DNA from 2 places in the Proteocatella sp. QWL-06 genome. Region 2 is predicted to be linked to the other one. Evidence: riboswitches for the same ligand, from Rfam matches in the RefSeq annotation. Region 2 holds a riboswitch; the other holds the start of a gene.
What was found. A riboswitch is a leader RNA that binds a small molecule or an ion and turns the genes downstream of it on or off. The one in region 2 is predicted to bind thiamine pyrophosphate.
Positions count from the first base shown of each region.

Region 1: linked by a shared signal. The riboswitch ahead of AC4PGZ_RS11215 (thiamine-binding protein) and the one ahead of thiM (hydroxyethylthiazole kinase) in region 2 are both predicted to bind thiamine pyrophosphate.

Region 1 is NZ_CM178755.1:2,342,448-2,345,834, reverse strand. Features, by position in the region: gene AC4PGZ_RS11225 (HAD family hydrolase) at 1-315, shown strand, start outside; gene AC4PGZ_RS11220 (hypothetical protein) at 327-1,019, opposite strand; TPP riboswitch at 1,239-1,349, shown strand; gene AC4PGZ_RS11215 (thiamine-binding protein) at 1,411-1,713, shown strand; gene AC4PGZ_RS11210 (ABC transporter permease) at 1,682-2,467, shown strand; gene AC4PGZ_RS11205 (ABC transporter substrate-binding protein) at 2,543-3,387, shown strand, end outside.
Region 2 is NZ_CM178755.1:1,400,483-1,403,869, reverse strand. Features, by position in the region: gene AC4PGZ_RS06685 (extracellular solute-binding protein) at 1-169, shown strand, start outside; partial or broken gene AC4PGZ_RS06680 (hypothetical protein) at 129-221, shown strand; gene AC4PGZ_RS06675 (hypothetical protein) at 255-452, shown strand; gene AC4PGZ_RS06670 (hypothetical protein) at 528-1,067, shown strand; gene AC4PGZ_RS06665 (hypothetical protein) at 991-1,269, shown strand; gene AC4PGZ_RS06660 (ATP-binding cassette domain-containing protein) at 1,331-1,732, shown strand; TPP riboswitch at 1,769-1,876, shown strand; gene thiM (hydroxyethylthiazole kinase) at 1,956-2,777, shown strand; gene thiE (thiamine phosphate synthase) at 2,764-3,387, shown strand, end outside.

The DNA of each region.
Region 1 (3,387 bases), 940 kb from region 2:
ATATTTCTAAGCAACTGCAAGACCAGCTATATGAACGCGCACATACAGGCTTTTCATCTGGACAGATATTTTGACGGGTTTTACTGTACCCAGCAGTATGACTTTGCACCAAAGCATGAGATATTCAGCCATATAATTTCTGAGCACCCGGCGGTCTATACCGTTGCCGGGGACCGTTTCCAGGACATGGAGATAGCGAAGAAACACCATCTCCTGTCCATAGGCTGCAACTATGGCTATGGGGAGCCGCATGAGCTTGAAGATGCTGACTTCAGGATTTCTGACATAAGAGAGCTCGGGGACATACTAAAGTAGGCGCTTGTCTGCTAAATTCCGCTGTAGCCCTCGGGGATTTCAAACATGTCAGGAGTGACATTTTCGGAGAACTCCGTGATTTCCATCATTACCGTTTCTACTGGATTGGTATTGAGGACAGCATGGAGTTTTTTGTCATCTTCAGTGTCAAAAAAGAACTTCAGCTTGCCTATGTCATAGCTGTATTCTTCGTATTTCATGGTCCTTCCGTCTATTATCTCCTCACCCTCGGAACTGAACTCCAGAGATTCTCCGTTTATCATGCTGGTTTCCATGTTGGACATTGTTCCGGTGATGTAGCTGCGGGATTCATCGTCGACCATGAAAGCGGTATCGCCCCTGGTTATTATGTGACTTTTTGAGCCTTCCGCCTGGATTATCCAAAGTGAATTTTCGCCTTCTCTTGCAATGGTCACGTCTGAGAATATGTCCTCAGGATCCAGATCCACAACTCCCCTGAACTTTAGGACGTATCTTCCGCTCTTAAGAAGCTCTACGTATGGATTTGAGAGCAGCTTTGAGGTATCGACCTGCGCGGCATCCTCTGAAGCAGTATCCTCGGGAGCGGTCTCTCCGGAGATGGCATCCTCTGAAGCGGCATCTTCAGACACCTGATTTTCGGTAGCGGCATCATCCTTGCTGCATCCTGCAAGTGAGAGGCTCATAGTTAATATGATCATAAGAAAATACAATATTTTTTTCATTGATTGCAAACCTTCCTTTATATAGGACATTTCAAATATATAATTAACGAATTTCAAATCATGTCATTCATTCCGTGTTTTTAATATGGTAACAAATAGATATTCTATCATATTATCGGCAGAAATCAAACCCGATTATTAAAAAATGGAAATTAATTTATGCCGCATGGACAACAGGCATTGACCAAAGCCTTCATGAGTGCTACAATCAGAGTATATCGATATAATACAGGGAGCTGATGCGAAATCGGCTGAGATAGGAGTTAGCGCACTCCTGACCTTAGACCTGATCCAGGTAATGCTGGCGTAGGAAAAATAAATTGAGAAATTTTTTCTGCGCAGGCTCAGCTTGCGTATTTTTTATTTATAAATAAATGAAATGGAGAACAGTATGAAACAACCGGAAGCAAGTATTGCAATACAGGTACTTCCTGCAGTCGAGGGAGAAAAGGTGATAGAGGTAGTGGACAAGGTGATCGAATATATAAAGTCCACCGGACTCAACACTTATGTGGGACCTTTTGAGACCACGGTAGAAGGTGATTTTGAAAAGCTTATGGAGATAGTGAAGCAGTGCCAGATAATATGCATACGCGAGGGTGCTCCGAGCGTTATGTCATATGTAAAGATAGCCTTCAATCCCGAGGCGGGGGTGTGGTCAATTGACAAAAAAGTTAAGAAGCATCACGAATAACATCCATTCGATTGTCTTCATGGCGGTGATAGTGCTCATATGGCATCTGGTATGCCGATTTGAGCTGGTGCCGGGATTCATGCTTCCTTCACCAGAAAGCGTGGCAATCGCTCTTTTCAGGGACGCATCTCTGCTGATGGATCACGCGGCAATATCTCTCACGGAGGCTTTTGCAGGGCTTTTTCTGAGCATCATCTTTGCCCTTCTGCTCGCAGTTGCTATGAATGAGTCGGAGTTTATCAGAAAGACGCTGTATCCTGCGGTAATAATAACGCAGACAGTGCCTGCGATAGCAATGGCTCCGCTTCTTGTGCTCTGGATGGGCTATGGCATGGCGCCAAAGATAGTGCTCATATTCATCACGTGCTTCTTTCCTATGACGGTGAGCACCCTTGGAGGGCTTATGTCCGTGGATGAGGATATAATAAGGCTTTTCAGGTCCATGGGGGCAGGAAGGCTAAAGATACTCCTGTGGGTAAAGCTGCCCTCGGCTATGGAAAGCTTCTTTTCAGGACTCAGGCTCGCGGTTTCATATTCGATAGTTGGCGCGGTAATAGCGGAGTGGCTAGGTGGAAATGGCGGGCTTGGCGTATACATGACCCGTGTGAGAAAGTCCTATGCGTTCGACAGGATGTTTGCGGTAATAATATTCATAAGCATACTGAGCCTGATACTGATCAAGCTGGTGGACATGATACAGAAAAAAAGCATGCCATGGAAGAGCATCAGGGAGAAATCGGAGCAGGGAGACTGATTATAAACGAGACAGATAAGATAAAAATAACGGACAGTTATAATACAACTGATAACAGGACAAGGAGAAAATGACATGAAATTCTGGAAAAAACTTGCAAGCGCAGCGCTTGCGGCTTCAATGGTGATTGCACTCGGAGCATGCTCGGGAGGAGACTCGGACGGAGGAGCTTCAGACGCAGCAGAGCTTAAAAAGGTTACATTCGTGCTCGACTGGACCCCGAACACGAACCATACAGGGGTATATGCAGCCATTGAGAACGGATATTATCAAGAAGCAGGACTTGAGGTGGAGATAATACAGCCTCCGGAAGACGGAGCGCTTGCTGCAGTAGGTACAGGGCATGCGCAGTTTGGCGTGGATTTTCAGGAATCCCTGGCAGTAGCGCTCACAGCGGAGCAGCCTGTTCCGGTTACTGCAGTCGCAGCGGTACTGGATCACAATACTTCGGGAATAATCTCCATGAAGGACAAAGGAATAGACAGCTTTGACAAGCTTGAAGGAAAGACATATGCTACCTGGGACATGCCATCGGAAAAGGCAATCATAAAGCAGGTAATGACTGATGCAGGCGCAGATTATGAGAAGCTGAACATGGTGCCTCACCCTGGATCAGATGCGCTTTCGCTCATGCAGACAGATGTAGACGCCGTATGGGTATATGAAGGATGGGACGTTATGATGGCAGAGCTTGCGGGGATAGAGTACAACTATATTCCTTTTGCAAACCAGTCTCCTGTGCTTGATTTCTATACTCCGGTAATAGTTGCCAGCAACGACTTCCTGGATTCTGATCCGGATACGGCAAAGGCATTCATGAGCGCTACGGCAAAGGGATATGAATTCGCTGCGCAGAACCCTTCTCAGGCAGCTGAAATACTGGTAAAGCATGTGCCTGAGCTTTCACCGGACCTTGTTAA
Region 2 (3,387 bases):
ACTGGCACTTGTTCCGGCGGGTTTTGTCGTAAACAATGACATTCTTGCGGAAAAAGGTCTTGAAGATCCAAAAACATGGGAAGATCTGGCAAACCCGATTTATAAGAATGAGATAATAATGGCTTCACCTGCTATATCAGGAACTTCCCGTAACTGCAGTAGAACCTGAGGATTATGTTCCATGGACTCCTGCACCGATAGCTATATTCAAGAATTCACAGAACAAAGATGCGGCGAAGTTATTCGTAGATTATATGCTTTCTGAAAACGGGCAGCTGAATCTTCGTGAGGCAGATGCAAGAATAATGGCAAGAGAGGGAATAGATGTTCCTGAGGTCATGAAGGACCTGGATGTAAGCAAACTTGTTGAGCAGGATGTACTTCTTTTTGGTTCTCAGAGAGAAGCTGTGCTTGAAAAATGGGCAGCGCTTGCTGGAGAGAAGGACGCTTAATAACGTGATTATCATTAAGAAGGAACTTTGAACATAATCTCTGAGTTCTTTCTTTTCTTTTTTAGAGAGGAAGCTATGAAGATACATAAAATTCTGGACAGATGCCTTCTACTTGCTGAGGTTCTGTCAATTTGCATTTTTGTCCTGTATCCTATATTTTCGGTGTTCAGGATGAGCCTGTTTGATAACGGAGAATTTACGCTGAAGTACTACCACGATATTTTATCAAGAAGCAATTTAATACTCATTCGGAACAGCATGTGGGTTACGATTCTTTCTTCAAGCTTCACTACACTGTTTTCATTCATAATAGCGTTTTATGTATTTGTATCAAGTCCGAGGACAAGATACTTCATGAGGAGCGCGCTTATGCTTTCGGGCACGCTCCAGAACATAGATATAAGGCAGATAATGGCATCTCGAGATCTTGGAGTAAATCCACTTCAGACCCTGAGAAACATTGTGATCCCGGCCGCATGGCCCGGCATACCTTCAGATGCTTTCTTCTTCCAGCCTCGGAAAGCCTGCGGCAATAAGCATGCTTATGATTCCACCTGCAATAGCGGCCTTTTATTTCTACAGAAAAAACATTTCAAAAGCGGGAAATTCATCTGACGGGAGCAAGCTCTCATCCTCAGAGGACTATGTTTATGAGCTTCCCGGATATATAAAGAATATCCTTCTGGCAGTCGTTGTAATCTATTTTGCAATCATGATACTAAAGTATTCTAATATATTCCTGTCTACGGTTTCAAACACTGCCACGGGAAAAATAAGGTTCACTTCAAAGTATATATTGGATCTTCCCAAAGGATAATGTGAGCTATGGCCTGAGACACCTGTGCAGGATGAACAAAAAAGCTGCCTCGTAAGAGGCAATGAAATATCTCGAAATCTCAGGATTAACAGGGTATGAACGTTCTCAGGTTGTCAATCTGAGCGGTGGCCAGCAGCAGAGGGTCGCGCTTGCAAGATCCATGGCAACTCTCCAGACGGGATCTCCTCAGGACATCTATTTCAGGCCTCTAAGCAGGGAGGTATCATCCTTCATAGGGAGAGCGAATTTCGTTGATATAAATGGAAAGCATGAATTGATAAGGCCTGAGAACATAAAAATAATTCCTGATGACAAGGGTGATTACAAAATAAAGGATAAAATCTTTATGGGGGCTAGAACAGAATATATAGTCTCAGATGGGAAAAATACGCTGGAGGTGGAAATGTCCGGAATCGCCGGTACTGCATTCGAAAAAGGCCAGAATGTATCGATTCAGATATAAAATACTTGATTTATTGATAAATTATAGTATAATTAAGTTAAATACAAGGGGAGCTTGCGATCAGCAGGCTGAGAGTAAGCTGTATGCTTAGACCCGTAACCTGATTTGGATAATGCCAACGTAGGGATATACTGAGCAGCGACTGCATGTATACTTTTATTGGTATACCTGCAGTTTTTTTATGTTGACATTCCTTTCGGCTTGTATTTAAGAAAGGAGAAATATGTTAAAAAAATGCATGGAAAACGTGCGAAAAAACTCACCTCTGGTTCATAATATAACGAACTATGTGACTGTGAATGATGTTGCAAATGTGCTTCTTGCATGTGGAGCAAGCCCGATAATGGCAGATGACATGGAAGAAGTGGAAGAGATAACATCAATATGCGGGGGCCTGAATATAAATATTGGAACCCTCAACAGAGACACAATTCCGGCTATGGTGCTTGCAGGGAAAAAAGCCAATATGCTTGGACATAAGGTGCTTCTGGATCCTGTGGGCGCCGGGGCGAGCAGTCTTCGCACTCAGACTGCGCTAATGCTCATGAAGGAAGTAAGATTTGATGTCATAAGAGGAAATGCCTCAGAGATAAAGACTCTCTCTTGTGGAAGCGGCAATGCCAGAGGCGTAGATGCTGATATTGCAGATGCGGTGACTGAATCTGATATGGATGAAGCGGTTTCGCTCATAAAAGATTTTTCGAGGAGATGCGGATCAATAATTGTAATGACTGGCCAAACAGATCTGATAACTGACGGGGAGATATGCTATGCAGTGAGAAATGGCAGAAAAGAGATGGAAAGCATAACCGGAACCGGATGCCAGCTTTCAGCGCTCATAACAGCATTTATAACTGCAAATCCTGACAATGATCTTGAGGCAGCTGTTGCAGCTGTATGCCTGATGGGGCTTTCTGGCGAGCTTGCCTGGAATAGAATGAATATAAATGACGGTAATTCCACATACAGGAACAGGATAATTGACGAGATATTCAGTATGGACGGGGACAAGCTTGAAAAAGGAGCGATTTATGAAATTAGATAAAAAGGACATGCTTCTCTATGCAGTTACTGACAGAACGTGGCTTGGATGTGAATCCCTCAGCTTTCAGGTTGAAAAAATACTTGAGGGAGGGGTAACTCTCGTACAGCACAGGGAAAAGAACCTCAGGTCGGACAGGTTTCTTGAAGAAGCCAGACTTTTAAAAGATATCTGTGAAAAATTCGGAGTCCCTCTTGTAATAAATGATAATGTAGATATTGCGATTGCCTCAGGCGCGCATGGAGTCCATATTGGGCAGGAAGACATGGAAGCGAAAACCGTACGAAGGCTTATCGGCAAGGATATGATCCTTGGGGTATCTGTACGGAGCGTTGAGGAAGCGCTGAGGGCAGAGAGGGACGGTGCTGATTATCTTGGAGCAGGGGCTGTATTTCATACGGATTCAAAGCCAGATGCACAGTATATAAGTCATGAACTTCTTAAAGAAATATGCAGTGCAGTCAGCATACCTGTGGTTGCAATCGGAGGGATAAATAAAGAGAATATAAAATATCTGTCGCAAAGCGGAATAAGCGGAGCGGCTGTAATAAGTGCGATATTTGCACAGGACGACTTGAAAAAAGCTGCAGCTGAGCTCAGAAAAGAAATAGAG